Regions from separate parts of the Labrenzia sp. PO1 genome, predicted to be linked through region 1. Evidence: predicted binding sites of a transcription regulator. Region 1 holds the regulator's gene; each other region holds the start of a gene.

Region 1 (5,903 bases):
AGTGGGGCGCACCGTGAGCGTCAGTGCGCGGTTGTTTCCCCCTGCAGGTCCCGTCTTTCCAGGAGGATACGATTATTCCTTCCGGGCCTTCTTTCAGCAGATAGGTGCGACGGGTTTCAGTTTCGGGTCCCCCGAGGTCATCGAGACTGAGGAGGCTGGAAATGAATTTCGCCCTGCCGTTGCCGTTGCCAAGCTTCGAATAGACCTCGCGGAGCGTATTAGGAGCAATCTTTCGGAAGGGCCGGAAACCGCACTGATCGTTGCTCTTCTGGTTGGAGACCGCAGCGGTATAACCGAAGAGCAGGAAGAGATTTTACGGGCCGCCGGATTGGCTCACATTCTTGCAATTTCCGGGCTGCATATGGCGCTCTTTGCCGGTGGCGCCTATGGGGCGGTCTTGCTGCTCTTTTCGTTGGTGCCGATACTGACGCTCAGGTGGCCGGTGCATAAATGGGCCGCGCTTTCAGCCCTTGGTGCTGCTGTTATTTATCTGCTTCTGTCCGGTGGTGCGGTTGCGACGCAACGATCGTTCCTGATGATCGCGATTGTCTTTGTCGGAATTCTGGTGGGGCGACGCGGCCTGACCCTGCGAAGCGTAGCGTTGGCTGGCCTCGTACTCTTGCTGATTGCTCCTGAGCGGTTGTTTTTCCCCGGCTTCCAGATGTCCTTCGCTGCCGTGATCTGCCTGGTCGCCGTATATGACCTGTGGCGGCAGCGAGATCGTTCCCTGTCATCTGGTGAAAGAGTGTCCGGATGGGGCATGGCGACTTGTCTTTACCTCGGCAAGTGGGCTGCAGGGCTGTTCGTAACCGCATTGGTCGCGGGGCTGGCGACCGGCATTATAGGAGCTCATCACTTCAGCCGCATCGCGCCCTATGGCCTTGTCGGCAACTTGCTGGGAATGCCGGTGTTTTCACTTGTTGTGATGCCTATGGGAGTACTTGCATTCGTTCTGATGCCCTTCGGCCTTGCGGCTCTCCCTCTGGCTGTCATGTCTTTCGGAGTTTCACTTCTGTTGAAGGTTGCTTCCTTTACCGCAGCCCTGGATGCCGGCAGCGGAACTTCCGGAAGGCTCGACGGGGCTGCTGCATTGCTGTTGCTATCAGCATTATTTGCCGGATTGTTGGTGCCTGGCAGAAAGCGTGTGCTCGCAGGAGTGCCTCTCGTCGCAGGAATATTGATTGTTCTCACCAGCCGGCCTCCGGATATCCAGATTGCTGCAAGCGGCTCTCGAATAGCTGCCCGCGATGAAACGGGAACTTTGCGTTACGCAGCTAGGGGGAGATCGTTTGCAAGTGATCTCTGGCTGCAGTCGGAAGGAGTGAGGAATGATGCGATCTTGTCGCGCAAGATGAAATCGCCTCAAAGAAATTGCGATGACGACGGTTGTGTCATCAGGGCCTACGTCAATTCAGAGGACGCAGAACGGCTGGATGGCAGGCAATCGTTTCTTGCAATCGCGCAGCCAAAGACATTTGAAGCGTTTCAGCTGGATTGCCGATATGCCGATTTGGTCGTGACCGATCTTGTCGCTCCGGAGAGCTGCGGCGCAGCCCTCGTCCTGGATCACGGTACGCGCACCGAACGTGGTGCCGTCTCCATCTGGCTATCGCCCGGTGATTTCAGCCAGGCCGTAAATGCTACGAGCGGTGCCAGTGCACCGGGCCATCCGCCAAACGAAAATCTGAAAATCGAGAAACTGAAGTTTGCCATCCCTGATCCACCGCGCCCCTGGCATCACCAGGGTACGGTAACGAGAGACAGCCTGCGTCTAGCCGAGCGCGCCTCGGTGGCCGAAGCGCGCGCAGAGGAGTGACTGGTCAATACTGACGAAACAGGGCAACGAGGCGGCCCTGAACACGAACGCGGCCGGGACCGAAGATCCTGGTTTCATAAGCCGGGTTGGCTGCTTCAAGAGCGATGGAAGCGCCTTTCTTGCGCAGCCTCTTCAAGGTGGCTTCTTCATCGTCCACAAGTGCAACAACGATGTCGCCACTGTCGGCGCTGTCGGTCCGGCGGATAAGAACAGTATCACCGTCCAGAATGCCGGCCTCAATCATGGAATCACCACGAACCTCCAGCGCGTAGTGTTCCCCGCGACCAAGCAGGTCCTGCGGCACTGTGATGGAATGGCTGTGTGTTTGAATGGCCTCGATGGGCACACCGGCTGCAATGCGGCCCATGACAGGAATTTCCGTAACACTGGACACCGGCACCGGTGCAGCTTTTTCCGGCTCCGGTTTGCCGAGTGAGCCTTCAATGACTTCAGGTGAGAAGCTGCCTCTTGGTCGTGGAGCACCCAGGCCGGGTGCGATGGAGTCCGGAAGACGAACAACCTCCATGGCTCTGGCCCGGTTCGGCAGGCGCCGGATGAAGCCACGTTCTTCAAGCGCGGTGATCAGGCGGTGAATGCCAGACTTGGAGCGCAGGTCGAGCGCATCCTTCATTTCGTCGAAAGACGGCGGCACACCGGTTTCTTTCAGTCTTTCGTGAATGAACATGAGCAGTTCGTACTGCTTGCGCGTCAGCATGTAGGCGTCCCCTGACCGAGAAAACATCTGGTACAAATCAAGAACATGGTACCTGTTCTCATTGTGTTCTGCAAGGGTAAATGTTCTCTTACTGTTCTTGGCTTCGAACAAGTTGCCGTATTCAATCCGTCTCCGATATCGGATTTAGGTCATCCTTCGATCCGGTCAGGATCAGCAGTTCACAGGTGATCAAAGTCGGCGCGCCACCAGCGGTGAGAATGCCCCGATGCAGTCCACCGTCGAGATCAACGGCGCGGATTGGGATACAAAGCTCTTGTTCCGGATTCGCGCCAGCGTTTTCAGTCAGGAGTATCTCGGAGATCAGACCTGTCATCGGCTGGGCATCGCGAAACGCTGCTCCGGCCAGACTGCCCAGTCCATAGACTTCGTAGGAGGGGGCTTTCAGCTCTTTTGCGAGTTCTTGGATGCTGTCCGTCAGGTCGGCAAACGGAGCGAGTGTGGTGATAAGCGCATTGTAGTCGGTTGTCCGTGACTGTTCGTCATCCTGTTGCACACGAAACAGCGTGAATTCGGTTTCCGGATCCAGCGATGCCACGAAGGCTGCGCCTTGCAGGCCGTACCCTTTGATAGCCCCCTGATGCGCAACCTTCAGCGTATGCGGCAGTAAGTGGCCAAGGTGCTCGACTTCTTCCTCGTGCCAATAAGCGTGTACATGAGCGAACCATTCACCATCTCGTATCCCGAGAATGGCAACTGCGGACTCCAGCGTTGCGCCTTTCGAAGAGTGCGTGTCGCTATACCAGGCTGCATGTCTGTCATCGATTGCACAGGCAGGCATCACAAAGTCGAACGCTTCGAGCATCAGCCCGGAAAGATCGAGAACGGCGGAGCTCAGTCCTTGGTGCGTGGCGAAGCGGCCCAGCGCCTCCAGCAAGGGAGTTTGCTCTGCCAGGGAGATTTCCAATGGTTTCGCCAGACATCTGGCATGGGGGAGCCGATTGATGGCAGAAGGGCCGGGATGACGAATGTCGGACAGAGACCTGGGGGCGGGCCGTCTCACAACAGGCCTTTCTCGGTCAAATGCTCCCGCACCAGTTTCTTGGTGATCTTGCCATAGGCACTTGTCGGCATTGCGGGAATGAAGAGATAACGTGCAGGCATCTTGTAGCGGGCGATCTTGCCGTTCAGATAGTCGCTGAGTTCCTGAGGGTCGGGTGAATTGTCTGGGGCAGCCACACAAACGGCTAGGCCAACTTCGCCCCATTGCCTGTCCGGAATCCCGAGAATTGCGACCTCGGAAATATCCGGATGTGTAAGCAGCACTTCCTCGACTTCCTTCGGGTAGACGTTGGAGCCACCAGAAATGTACATGTCCGACGCTCGGCCTGTCAGGAAGAGGTACCGCTGTTCATCCATGTGACCGATGTCTCCGGTGCGGAACCAGCCGTTCCGGAAAGACTTCTGGTTGGCGTCTTCGTCTTCCAGATAGCCAGCACAGACTGCCGAACCGATGACGCAGACTTCACCCGTTTCATTGGGGGGGAGATGATTGCCATCCTCGTCCTGGATCGAAACCTCTATACCAGTTCGCTCCGTACCGCAGGTGCCGCTGCGTGCCTCAGGTCCATCCTCCAGAAAATGATCCTGTGGCCGCAGCACGGTGATGTTTCCGGTGACCTCGCCAAGTCCGTAGTATTGAACCAGAACGTGCCCCAATTTCTGGAGTGCCAGCTTCTGGTCCTCTCTGTACATGGGAGCCCCCGCATAAATGACGTGACGAAGGCTCGAGTGATCGTACTGATCAACAGAAGGGTCTTCCACCAGGCGTTTGACGATTGTGGGAACGGTGAAGAGATTGCTGACCTTGTGTTTTTCGATCAACTCGAATGCAGTCGAGGGATTGAAGCCACCTCCGGGCAGGAGAACATGTGTAGAACCAACTGATAGCTGGGCAATCAGTTGTAACCCTGCGCCGTGTGACAATGGGGCTATGACCAGCGACGCATCGCGCTCCGTCGTCCCGGGCAACAGGTCTGCCATGTAGTTGACGCAAACGAATCCGATCTGCCCGTGACTAAGGACAACTGCCTTCGGGCGGCCGGTTGAGCCTGAGGTGAAGAACAGCCAACAGGGATCGTTATAGTCCACTGCCTCGTTCTGCAGGACCTGTCCCTGGTAACGGGAGAGGAGATCCTCATAGCTTGTGCCAAAGTCGCTGGCTCCAATTGTAATGCATCCTGTCAGCTGATCTCTGGCGTTTCGCACTGCATCGGCCTGAGCACCAAAATCAGCGTCACACAGGAAAACCTTCGCCTTCGCTTTTACCGCAGCATAGGCCGTTTCGCCCGGAGCCTGTCTGAAATTGCAGGGAACCCAGATGGCTCCCAGACGAAATGCGGCCAACATGATCTCGATCATCTGATGCGAGTTCTGGGCCTGGACCAGCAAGCTGTCGCCCTTGGAAACGCCGAATTCCGATTGGAGACCCTTGGCAAGTGCGGAGACCTGCGAATCGATTTCTGACCAGCTCAAGGTGACCCCATCCTCGACAACTGCGGGACCTGAGGGCCACCGGGCAGCGTTCCTGGACAGAAAATGCGCAAGATTGGCCACGCGATTGGAACAGCGCTCCACCATCTAAGTTTGCCTCCCGACTACTGGTTTTTTCAGACGTTAGGTTGATGGCAGTCCGTTTGACAAGTTGAGATTGGCATTCAGGCCGTTCCGCTTTCTAGGTAAATCGTGCAAGTATGCCGCCGATCGGTTTCGACGTTTGCCTGAGGATTTCGAATGAGTGAGATGACGATTATTGATTGGGACGATGCCTATTCAAATGCTGCCTATATTCCGGGCGCTGACGATTTCATCGTGCGCTGGGCGCAGGAAGCGGAAACCTTCCGGAAAAGCTGGGTCGAAAAGGATCTGGATGTCGTTTACGGGGAAGGGGATCGTCAGCGGTTCGATGTGTTTCGGCCGCAGAGGAAGTCCAAGGGGCTCGTCGTGTTCGTGCACGGAGGCTACTGGCTGAGATTCGACAAAAGTTCCTGGTCGCATTTTTCTAGCGGCTGCCTGGCAAGAGGCTGGACGGTATGCATGCCGTCGTATGAGCTGGCTCCTGATGCGCGGATCGCAGATATCACGCGGCAAATCTCTGTCGCGATTACGAAGGCGGCTGCTCGCGTTGGTGGCCCGATCCGTCTTGCCGGGCATTCCGCCGGTGGGCATCTGGTCACACGCATGATTTGCGAAGACAGCCGGTTGCCGAAAGACGTTCTGGATCGAATCGAGCGTGTTGTTTCCATTAGCGGTTTGCACGACCTTCGCCCGCTCAGAAACACGGTGATGAACAAGTCCTTCCAGATGAACGAAGACGATGCCATGGCCGAAAGTGCGGCATTGATGGTGCCCGCC
Region 2 (5,903 bases), 250 kb from region 1:
ACGGTCAGGTACGCTTGACCCGCTGGGCACCGATCTTGAAAATGGCCCGGACCTTTATCCGCAACTTCTGAAGGGGCTCTCAAGCTCTCTGAAGGAATGCCTCGGCGGCGCCTCCTGATATTGCCTCTTGGAGAGGGCAAACAAAAAAAGCCGCCGGAGGTCACCCCTTCGGCGGCTTTTGTTGTTCTGCTATCCCAGATCAGGACGTTCTGACTTTTTCCCGCTCTGCTTCTGTTTTCTCGATGGCCTTCAACAGATGCATGTCCCTGTCGTAGACGTCGGTATAGAAGGCAACCGTCCCGTCCAGCTCAGGCCACGCCGTGAAATAGGACACATAAACCGGAATATCACCGGTCACCTGTTCTTGCTGGTTCTGACCGCCCGAAATACGCGAGCTCACGTAATCCTTGGATTTGCCGAGAACCGCAGCGGCCATGGCCTTCGGATCCTGCAGACGGATGCAGCCATGGCTGTATGCGCGCATATCCTTGTTGAAGAGGTTCTTTGACGGCGTATCGTGCATGTAGATGTGATGCCTGTTCGGGAACAGGATCTTGACTTCGCCAAGCGCGTTCGAGCTGCCCGGATACTGGCGGACGTTGACCGATTGCTGTTTGGAAGCAACCGCGTACCAGTCGACTGCGGAAGACGAAACCTGCCGGCCGCCTGGTGTCGTTACTTCATAACCGGCGCGGTCGAGATAACTCGGGTCGTTGGCCAGTTTCGGCAGCATTTCGTTGACAATGATCGAATACGGCACGCCCCAATACGGATTGTACTCAACGATTTCGATCTTGTCGTAGAAGAAGTTGGTCTGATTGGATTTCTTGCCGACTACCACCCGCATGCTCAATGGAGCTTCGTCAGGCGCGGTATAGGTCGCGGTGAAGGCAGCCTGGTTGATGAAAACCTTGCGTTCGCCGAGCTCTTCGGGAAGCCAGCGGCTGCGCTCCATGGCCAGTTCGACCTTGGCGATCTTCGCCGCGTTGGTTTCGCCGACCATCGCGTTGATGGTGTTCTTGCCGATGATACCATCCGGCGTGAGCTTGGCTTCCTTCTGGAAAGCCTTCACCAGCTCAACGAGTTCCGGAGAATAAAGTTCAGCGCCATCATAGGCAGTCAGCGTCTCTTCATGAGCCGACTTGAGTTCCTCCGAGCCGTTCTTGGCGATCGCGGCGACGATGTTCTTCATTTCCGGGCTGGATTTGCCAGCCTTCAGGAATGTGCCGGGCGCGATGACGATCTGGTCGGCGTCTTCATCTTCTGCTCGCAGGCGGGCCAACTCTTCGGTCAGCTTGCGGAAATGTTCACTCTGAGGCTGCGCTTTGGCAACTGCTGTTTCGGCATTGGCCGCTGCCTTGAAGCCTTCCAGGGCTGCAACGAGATCGACTTCATGCCTTGGCAGATCGTGATATTCGGAAATCCGGTTCGGATCGACACGGCCGCGCCTGGAATCCAGAACATATGTCAGAACGGCTGCACTCATCTCCATCTCGAACCGCATCGTAGCGGCATCGAGTGCCTCACCTTCAAGACCTTCAGTTACGGGAAGATCGACGACATAGTCTTCCGGGTTCAGCGCAAATTTGCCTGTTTCAGCGAGACTGCTGCGGACCGCGATTGCCTTTTCTGTCGGCTTACCGTCTTTCACCCAGACGAAATCGGGATGCTCACGATAGAATGAAATGACTGCAGAACCCACTTCCGGAAGGACGGTGAGCGACATGTCTTTCAATGCCGGACGCGCCGTGTCGAATGCGGTCAGAACGACCGGAGCCTGTGGCAGGCTATCGCTTTCGGTGCTCGGGGCATCCGTCGTTTCAACGGGCTGGACATCAGGCTTCACCTCGGCGGACTTGATCTCCGACAGCTCAGCCAGCGAAACCTTCTTCCAGCTGTCGGCCGTGTAATTGAGGTAGCGCGGCGCAGAGACCTTTGCGGTAACGACCTTCTTGCTAAGATCCTGCTGGCGCTCACGCTCCTGCTGTCGGCGATGCGCTTCCGGATTGAACAGACGCTGGAACAACCCCTGCGCGGAAGCAGGCTCTACCGAGACCAGGTTAAAACCGGAAAAAAGCACCGTTGCCATCAAGCCAGCCCTGAGGGACGTCCCCAGGACAGAACGTTTCGGTTTTTTCCTGGTACATTCGCTCAGTGCCATTGCATTCGCTCGCATTGTCTAAACCCGCTTATTTTAAATCTTTTCGAACCTGACGCCTTGCCCAAGTCACCAGGGTTTTATTGCTTCCCTGCAAGGATCGAAGGCTGTTCGGCATATCCGCCGAGGATGTTCTACATCCGAGCGTGATATGGCAACGCAGTTACCGTGCAACCGGGCCCCGCGACCCGATTCCCGGAAACTGCGCCCGTAAACCGTTTGATACTATAACAGGGTTCATCAGATGGTTAAGAGGCGCCGTCCTACACAGGTTTGAAATCAGTCGACTGTGACGATTTTGCCTCGTTGCTGACAGGACAGCTGCCCACCATCACGGTGCCAGAAACGACAGAACTGCGGCTGTTTGGAAAAACAACCTCGCGTGATTGGCATCACGCCACCTTCTTCATCAAAGGCGTATCTACGGCTTCACGAGTACGTGAGACATTACCGGAGAGCCAAATGCCGTTTCAATTCAATGTTGGTGACCATTCGTCACCGATCTGGAAATACACAAGTTTCAACTCTTCCCAGTATTCAAAGCTGAAATGGGCCAGAAACAAGCTTTTCAAGATGGTCAAGAACAACCCAGGATGTAATGCCTATTTCCGGACGCTGCCCAAGGGGCGAAGCTTGTCAGACATGATCAACGACAGCTCGATTTGGGTGAATTACGGACCGACCATTTCACCGCTACATGGGGAAATCCACGTTCCTTCCGGGGAAATCGCGGTTGGTGACCGGGCCTTTAAAATGGGCAGGTGGATGGTGCTGGCCACCATCATTCATGAATTCGCGCATCACAACGGCGCCCCGATTACGGGTGGCGACACACGCGCAGAAGAAGCCGTCTATCACTGCGGTCTCGGCAGTGCGAAGGAATATTACGACGGCGTTGATGACCCGAACACGCCTTACGACCCGAACGTCGGCGGTTGATCAACATACCCTGGTGCGCGGCCCCAAAGCATGGGACCGCACCCGGTAGGGCAGAAAAAGATCAGAACGGAATTTCGTCGTCCATAGGGCCGCCACCGCCACCGGACGGACCGCCGTAACCGCCACCGCTGCTGGAACCGCCGCCATAGCCACCACCGAAATTCCCGCCGGAACCGGAACCGCCGCCGCCGAAGCCACCTCCGCCACCGCCTTGTGAGTCATTGCCGTAATCGGGAAGACCGCCGGATGCACCACCACCTTCGCCGCGGCCGTCAAGCATGGTCAGGTTGGAGTTGAAACCCTGCAGCACGATCTCGGTGGAGTACCGGTCCTGACCGGACTGATCCTGCCATTTGCGGGTCTGAAGCTGGCCTTCGAGATAAACCTTTGATCCCTTGCGCAGATATTGCTCCGCAACTTTGCAAAGACCGTCGTTGAAGATCACGACGCGGTGCCACTCCGTCTTTTCACGACGCTCACCGGTGTTGCGGTCGCGCCAGGATTCCGACGTCGCAATCCGGAGATTGGCGATCGGGCGGCCATCCTGCGTACGGCGGATTTCCGGGTCTGCTCCCAGATTGCCGACCAAAATTACTTTGTTGACGCTGCCCGCCATACTGAACTCCTGTTTGTTTTTCGTTGACCCCGCCGACGATGTTCGTGTGCTTCTCCGGCACGTGTCGATAAACGGTCAACGTTGCAAGCTTTGCTGCTAGAAACCAGAACCCTAACGGCACGCCAACAGCTTCGCCGCTATTTTCGCCAGGCTTCACTCATTTTCCACAAGGCAACTTACAAACTGCCGCCTGGTTCATCCGCCTAAAATTCGAGCAAAGTCGACAGACACAATCCTTGATTGCACCTAGTTACAATTTGCTCCACTTTTGTTCCAATCAAGCCCCGATTTTTCTGTCAGGACATTATCTCACGAACTGCGAGGTTTCGGTCACCTATTTCTGGTCGGCTCCTGACGCGGCAATCGTTAATGTACTTGTTTTGTTCTTATCATTTCTGTAAAAGCGATTCAATCAGGCATCGCATCGACGAGTGCCTCTGGCACGATAATGGAAATGCCTCACTGGAAGCTCCGCCCGAAACTGCTATATCGGGGCAAACAGACATCATCGGCAATGGACCATCTTAGCGTATGCGAGAGCAACAATCGGCTTTGGGCGACGCATGCGGTCAGGAAGAACGACAATGAAGACAGCCAAGGGATCGCAGTCGGAAGAAGCCTGGAAGGCGGACCCAACACGGGTCATCAGCATCCGTGGCGCACGGGAGCATAACCTCAAGGGCGTCGACCTGGACCTGCCCCGGGACAAGTTGATTGTCATGACCGGCCTGTCTGGCTCAGGCAAGTCGTCACTCGCCTTCGACACCATATATGCAGAAGGACAGCGGCGGTACGTGGAAAGCCTGTCCGCCTACGCGCGCCAGTTCCTGGAAATGATGCAGAAACCGGACGTCGACCAGATCGACGGTCTGTCGCCGGCAATCTCCATCGAACAGAAGACCACGTCCCGCAATCCGCGCTCCACGGTCGGAACGGTTACGGAAATTTACGATTACATGCGCCTTTTGTTTGCGCGTGTCGGCGTTCCCTATTCCCCCGCTACCGGTCTGCCGATCGAAAGCCAGACCGTCAGCCAGATGGTCGATCGCATTCTGGAGCTGGAAGAAGGTGCCCGCCTCTACCTGCTCGCGCCGATGGTTCGCGGCCGCAAGGGCGAGTACCGCAAGGAACTTGCCGAGCTGATGAAGAAGGGTTTCCAGCGCGTCAAGATCGACGGAACCTTCCATGAGATTTCCGAGGCCCCTGCCCTCGACAAGAAATTCAAGCACGATATCGACGTCGTCGTAGACCGTATCGTCGTGCGCGACGATATCTCCGGTCGGCTTGCCGATTCACTGGAAACGGCGCTGAAACTTGCCGATGGCATTGCAATTGCCGAATTTGCCGACAAGACCGACGAGAACGGCAACCCGGAACGGTTGATCTTTTCCGAAAAATTTGCCTGCCCGGTATCCGGCTTCACCATTCCGGAGATCGAGCCGCGTCTGTTCTCGTTCAACAATCCCTTCGGTGCCTGCCCCACTTGTGATGGCCTTGGAACGACACTCGCCTTCGAGGAAGACCTGGTTGTTCCTGACCACTCGCTTTCCCTGCGCGAAGGAGCTGTCCTGCCGTGGGCGAAGACAGGGTCGACATCACCTTATTATGCCCAGACGCTGGAAGCACTCTGCAGTCATTTCAAGGTGTCCATGGCAACGCCCTGGAAGGATCTTCCTTCGGAAGTGCGCGAGGCAATCCTTCATGGAACCGGCAATGCGAAGATTGAATTCGTCTATGATGACGGCGTCCGCAGCTACCGGACAGAGAAGACCTTTGAAGGTGTAATCGGCAATATCGAACGGCGGTGGCGCGAGACGGAATCCACCTGGGTTCGCGAGGAACTGGCAAGGTTTCAATCCGATCATGCCTGCCCGGCTTGCAGCGGGTTCCGTCTGAAGCCGGAAGCGCTTGCCGTCAAGATTGCCGGCAGGCATATCGGTCAGATCACCGAACATTCCATTCGCGATGCAAGCCTCTGGTTTGAAGCCCTGCCGGAGCAACTGAACGACAAACAGAGCGAAATCGCAGGCCGCATCCTGAAGGAAATTCGCGAGCGGCTGAAGTTCCTGAATGACGTTGGCCTTGAATATCTCACCTTGTCCCGCTCTTCCGGAACACTGTCAGGTGGCGAAAGCCAGCGTATCCGCCTCGCCTCGCAGATCGGCTCGGGGCTGACAGGAGTTCTCTATG
Region 3 (5,903 bases), on a different contig from region 1:
GCTTGCCGTTCGCAAGTGCCTCGCGCACTTCATCGCTGTAAACGATCAGATCCCTGATGGCGGAGGGCGTTGTCGGAGTGGTCACGGCGTGTGCCTTTCTGTTTTCGTCCGGCAGCTCGGGCCGGGTCAATTCTGCGGGTCTTATAGGCGCAAGGCGGAGCAGCGCCAAGATTGGAATTTGTCCATATGGTCAAAAGTTGGCGAGGGCGTCCCAGGAGAGCTCTTCCGCGAGGGCGCCGGTGCTGCGCAGGGTCAGGGCTGCAGCTGCAAGGCCTATAGGGACTGCTTGCTTCAGGCCATAGCCTCTGGCGAGCGCCGCGACCGTTCCGGCGCTTAATGCATCGCCTGCTCCGGTGACATCGACGATATCTGTTTGAAGCGGTGCGAACCGGTGAAGTTTCCCGCTTTCGAGCACCAGCACATCAGATGCTGCGCTGGTCAGGACAAAACTCTTGAGACCGGTCTGCGACAAGGCCACCGCCAGATCTTCGGAAGACGTGCCGCGGGAAAGCCCGGTAAGCGTGACCGCTTCGCCGCGGTTCAGCATCAGGCAATCCAGTTTGCCGAGAACCCCACGCAGCCGGACTGCCTTGGCATCTGAAACGGCATTGGCAACAAGACGCCCGGGCAAGGCACGCCCCGTCAGCCGGACCAGCATTGCAGCGGGCAGGTTGGCATCCAGAAACCAGATCGTATCGTCCGTCGCATTTGCTGCAAGATCCGCAACGATACCGTCGAAGAGATCCTCGGGGGCTTCGGACAGAACACGGTCGTCAACGCAGGCGGCCGCTAGATCGCCTGCCGGATTATGTAACGCAAGGTACTGGCCCGTTGCGAAACCTTTCCGGGCCTTCACATGCAGCTCGAGCCCTTCCTGGCTGAGCTGGCGGGAAAGCATGTCGGCAGCGCCGTCTTCTCCAACCGCTCCCACGAGGCGTGTTCCAACCCCGAGCCGAACCAGCGCACGGGCAATGTTCGTGGCAACGCCGCCCGGCTTTGCGTTCAGCCTCGATGGGGTCGAGGTCTCGGGGCGGATCGGCTCGCTGGCATGGGCGATCGTATCGTAATGGATCGCACCGATTGCGATGACGGGGGAGGAGATGGCTGAAGTCACGTTCTGGACTGTCTCATGAAAAGCCGGGATCAGAACAGAAGCGTTCGATGCGCCGGTGCGGGCAACCGTTGAAGGGGCGGGCTAGCAGATTAAGCGGGGGGCGGCAACTGGCGGCAGGCAAGCGACGGTGATTCTGCCCGATCGCGGAATCACGGGATGTTCCGATCAATAGATTACGCTAGGTAAGTTCTAAAATCGATAAGTGAGAACATATTGGAAACAAACAGCCATTTTCATTTTAATACCAATCGGTTTTGCCGACTTGTCAAATGAGAACAAAATGTGTACAAAGGCTCTCATTGAAACGGCGCGTCCATCGTGGAATAAGGAGCGTAAGCCATGTCGCAAAGTACACTTCGTCTCGTAGAAAGCAGCCAGATGGATAAGACAAAAGCGCTGGACGCAGCGCTCAGCCAAATCGAACGCGCCTTCGGCAAAGGCTCCATCATGAAGATGGGCCAGGGCCAGGTGGTTGAGGTGCAAGCCGTCTCGACCGGGTCGCTCGGACTTGATATCGCGCTCGGGATCGGCGGTCTGCCGCGCGGCCGTATCGTCGAGATCTACGGACCGGAGTCTTCGGGTAAAACCACGCTTGCCCTGCATGCGGTTGCCGAAGCCCAGAAGACCGGTGGTATCTGCGCCTTTGTCGATGCGGAGCACGCGCTGGATCCGATCTATGCGCGCAAGCTTGGCGTCGATATCGACAATCTGCTGATCTCCCAGCCGGACGCCGGTGAACAGGCGCTGGAAATTGCCGACACGCTGGTGCGCTCCGGCGCCATTGATGTTCTGGTCATCGACTCGGTCGCCGCTCTGACGCCGAAGGCAGAACTCGAAGGCGAGATGGGCGACAGCCTGCCGGGCATGCAGGCCCGTTTGATGAGCCAGGCGCTGCGCAAACTGACCGCGTCGATTTCCAAGTCGAAGTGCATGGTGATCTTCATCAACCAGATCCGCATGAAGATCGGCGTGATGTTTGGTTCTCCGGAAACCACGACCGGCGGTAACGCGCTCAAGTTCTATGCCTCCGTCCGTCTGGATATCCGCCGTATCGGTGCGATCAAGGACCGGGACGAAGTGGTCGGCAACCAGACCCGCGTGAAAGTCGTCAAGAACAAGCTTGCGCCTCCTTTCCGTCAGGTGGAATTCGACATCGTCTATGGTGAGGGCGTGTCCAAGACGGGTGAGCTGATCGACCTTGGTGTCAAAGGCAACATCGTTGAAAAGTCAGGTGCCTGGTTCTCCTACAACAGCCAGCGTCTTGGCCAGGGCCGGGAAAACGCAAAGCAGTTTCTGAAGGACAATCCGGAAATTGCCGATGAAATCGAACTGGCGATCCGCCAGAACGCCGGCCTGATCGCCGATGCGATCATTGATCCGGACGCTGCATCGGAGGAAGCAGAGGACTGATCCTCAGTTTCCGGTCTCCTTCTGCAAGAGCTCCGGACGTTTGTCCGGTCTTCCAAGGGCCTCCTTCCGCACTCCGGAAGGGGGCCTTTTGCTTTTCGGGACCCGCAACGGAGCGAAATTGGAAGAGGTCAGACCCTGTCGGAGCGATTGTCCTGCGCGTGCGGGCAGCCTTCATTCCGGAAATCGCCTGTTTCCCGGCAGCTTTCCGTTAGGTCGGGCCCGTGCAACCGCTGGACAGGGTTGGAGGTGAAAGTTAAAAGGCTGTTCCGGCGGGGATCGGCGACCCAGATCCAGCGCCTTCAAGATTTTCAACAGGCCCTCATATGCGGGGCTGTGACCGATGCGAGATCCGAATGACCGGCGTAAATGAAATCCGCTCTGCCTTTCTGGACTATTTCAAGACAAACGGCCACGAAGTGGTCGAGTCCGGGCCGCTGGTGCCGCGTAACGATCCGACGCTGATGTTTGCGAACGCGGGCATGAACCAGTTCAAGAACGTGTTCACCGGCCTGGAAAAGCGCGACTATTCCCGTGCGGTCACGGCGCAGAAATGCGTTCGCGCCGGCGGCAAGCACAACGACCTGGATAATGTCGGTTACACTGCGCGCCACCACACCTTCTTCGAGATGCTGGGTAACTTCTCCTTTGGTGACTATTTCAAGGACCAGGCGATCGAACTGGCCTGGAACCTCGTCAACAAGGAATTCGGCCTGCCGAAGGACAAGCTGCTGGTAACAGTCTTTGCCGAAGACGATCAGGCGTTCGATCTTTGGAAGAAGATCGCAGGTCTCAGCGAAGACCGGATCATCCGCATCGCGACGTCAGACAATTTCTGGTCCATGGGCGATACCGGCCCGTGCGGCCCCTGTTCTGAAATCTTCTACGACCATGGCGACCACATCTGGGGCGGCCCTCCGGGCTCTGCGGAAGAAGATGGCGACCGGTTCATCGAGATCTGGAACCTCGTCTTCATGCAGTACGAACAGACGCCGGAAAAGCGTCTCGACCTGCCGCGTCCGTCCATCGACACCGGCATGGGCATCGAGCGTATCGCCGCTGTCATGCAGGGCGTTCACAACAACTACGACATCGACCTCTTCAAGGCGCTGATTGCGGCGTCCGTCAACGCCACGGGTGTGGAAGCAGAAGGCGACGCCACCGGCAGCCACCGCGTGATTGCCGACCATCTGCGGTCCACGAGCTTCCTGATTGCCGATGGCGTACTACCGTCCAACGAAGGCCGCGGTTATGTATTGCGCCGGATCATGCGCCGCGGCATGCGCCACGCCCATCTTCTTGGGGCGAGCGAACCGCTGATGCACAAGCTGGTTCCGGCGCTGGTGCGTGAAATGGGCCGTGCCTATCCGGAGCTAAGCCGCGCTGAAGATCTGATCACCGAAACGCTGAAGCTGGAAGAAACGCGTTTCCGCAAGACGCTGGAGCGTGGCCTCGGCCTGCTCGACACCGCAACCGAAGGCCTTGAGGCTGGGGGGCGTCTGGATGGGGAAACCGCGTTCAAGCTCTATGATACCTACGGCTTCCCGCTGGATCTGACCCAGGACGCGCTCAGAACGCGCGACATTTCCGTTGATACGGATGGCTTCGATGCTGCAATGGAGCGCCAGAAAGCGGAAGCCCGTGCGGCCTGGTCTGGGTCAGGCAGCGCTGCGACGGAAGCAGTCTGGTTCGCACTGAAGGAAAAGCACGGTGCCACGGACTTCCTCGGCTATGAGACCGAGACGGCCGAAGGCGTCGTTGCCGGTCTTGCTGCTGACGACAAGGAAGTTGCCAAACTTTCCGCAGGTGAAAGCGGTTTCGTGGTTCTCAACCAGACGCCGTTTTACGGCGAAAGCGGCGGCCAGGTGGGCGACACCGGCTGGATGCTGGCCAATGGCGTCAAGGTTGCCGTGACCAATACGCAGAAGAAGGCCGAAGGGCTCTTCGTTCATTCGGTCACCGTGGAAGAAGGCGAGCTGGTTCCGGGCCTTGCCCTGGAGCTGAAGGTCGACCATTCCCGCCGCAAGTCGATCCGTTCCAACCACTCGGCGACGCACCTTGTGCATGAGGCCTTGCGCGAGGTCCTTGGCAATCACGTCGCTCAGAAGGGCTCGCTGGTAACGCCGGAGCGCCTGCGGTTCGACTTCTCGCATCCCAAGCCGGTGAGCGATGAGGAACTGGCAACGGTCGAGAGCTTCGCCAACGAGATCGTGCTGCAGAACGCGCCCGTCGATACCCGCCTGATGGCGGTCGACGACGCAATTGAAGCTGGCGCCATGGCTCTGTTCGGCGAAAAATATGGTGATGAGGTTCGCGTCGTTTCCATGGGGACCGCTCTCCATGGCCCCAAGCAGGGCAAGCCTTATTCGCTTGAACTGTGCGGCGGAACACATGTGAAGCGTACCGGCGATATCGGTCTGGTGACACTGGTTTCCGAAGGTGCGGTTGCTGCCGGTGTTCGCCGGATCGAGGCGCTGACCGGCGCAGAAGCCCGTGAATATCTGGATGCCCAGGACAAGCGCATGCGCGAACTGGCCAGCCTGCTGAAGATCAGCGCCGATGATGTTCCGGCTCGCGTGGCCCAGCTGGTTGAAGATCGCAAGAAGCTGGAGCGCGAACTGGCGGATGCCAAGAAGAAGCTTGCCATGGGCGGTGGCGCGGAAGGCGGCACGCCGGTGAAGGACGCCGGCGCGTTCAAGCTGATGGCGCGTATCGTCGAGGGGATCAACCCGAAGGATCTGAAAGGCATGGCCGACGAGGCCAAGACCCAGCTCGGGTCCGGCGTGGTCGTTCTGATCAGCGTTGCCGAAGACGACAAGGCCGCCATCGTGACTGCCGTCACGCAGGATCTGACCGACAAGGTCAGCGCCGTGGATCTGGTGCGGATCGGGTCGGAAGCGCTCGGTGGCCGCGGTGGTGGCGGTCGACCTGATATGGCGCAGGCCGGTGGACCGGATGGGTCCAAGGCCGACGCAGCCGTTGCCGCAATCGAGGCACACCTCACGGGGCTCTGACGGTTCTACAGGCAATCAAAATTGAAAAGGGCGGTCCCTTCAGGGCCGCCCTAGCTCGTTTAAGGCGCTCGGTCACTTCCCGGGTGAAATTACGCATATCCCTCCTTGGTCATCCCGGACGCAGTGAAACGAAGATCCGGGATCGGGGAGCCCTATTGCTCTCGGCATGGCCTCTTGAGGTCCTGCAAGGTTTGTCGCTCCCCGGTCCCGGCTCGCGCTTCGCTTGGCCGGGATGACGACGGAGGGGACATTGGTTGTTTTGTGGGGAAGGCGGCCTTACTGGCTTTCCCGCTCGCCTGAAGGCATCAGGTCTCTTCCTCGCTACCGAGTTCAAACAAACCCCTCCTTGGTCATCCCGAACGCAGTGA

The links. The regulator LexA, encoded in region 1, represses DNA repair genes until DNA is damaged. The targets are predictions, from matches to a motif close to TGTTCNNNNTGTGTTCNG.
Region 2: the regulator LexA is predicted to act here: its motif matches at 3,972-3,989, upstream of HCG46_RS16885 (single-stranded DNA-binding protein).
Region 3: the regulator LexA is predicted to act here: its motif matches at 1,319-1,336, upstream of recA (recombinase RecA).

The regions. Positions count from the first base shown of each region.
Region 1 is NZ_JAAXCR010000003.1:158,472-164,374, forward strand. It holds gene HCG46_RS15725 (ComEC/Rec2 family competence protein) at 1-1,816, shown strand, start outside; gene lexA (transcriptional repressor LexA) at 1,821-2,531, opposite strand; gene HCG46_RS15735 (hypothetical protein) at 2,653-3,456, opposite strand; gene HCG46_RS15740 (acyl-CoA synthetase) at 3,549-5,129, opposite strand; gene HCG46_RS15745 (alpha/beta hydrolase) at 5,283-5,903, shown strand, end outside.
Region 2 is NZ_JAAXCR010000003.1:409,899-415,801, forward strand. It holds gene HCG46_RS16870 (zinc ABC transporter substrate-binding protein) at 1-118, shown strand, start outside; gene HCG46_RS16875 (L,D-transpeptidase family protein) at 200-2,089, opposite strand; gene HCG46_RS16880 (hypothetical protein) at 2,621-3,097, shown strand; gene HCG46_RS16885 (single-stranded DNA-binding protein) at 3,159-3,713, opposite strand; gene uvrA (excinuclease ABC subunit UvrA) at 4,298-5,903, shown strand, end outside.
Region 3 is NZ_JAAXCR010000001.1:310,990-316,892, reverse strand. It holds gene HCG46_RS01545 (pseudouridine-5'-phosphate glycosidase) at 1-85, opposite strand, end outside; gene HCG46_RS01540 (PfkB family carbohydrate kinase) at 191-1,114, opposite strand; gene recA (recombinase RecA) at 1,454-2,524, shown strand; gene alaS (alanine--tRNA ligase) at 2,878-5,535, shown strand.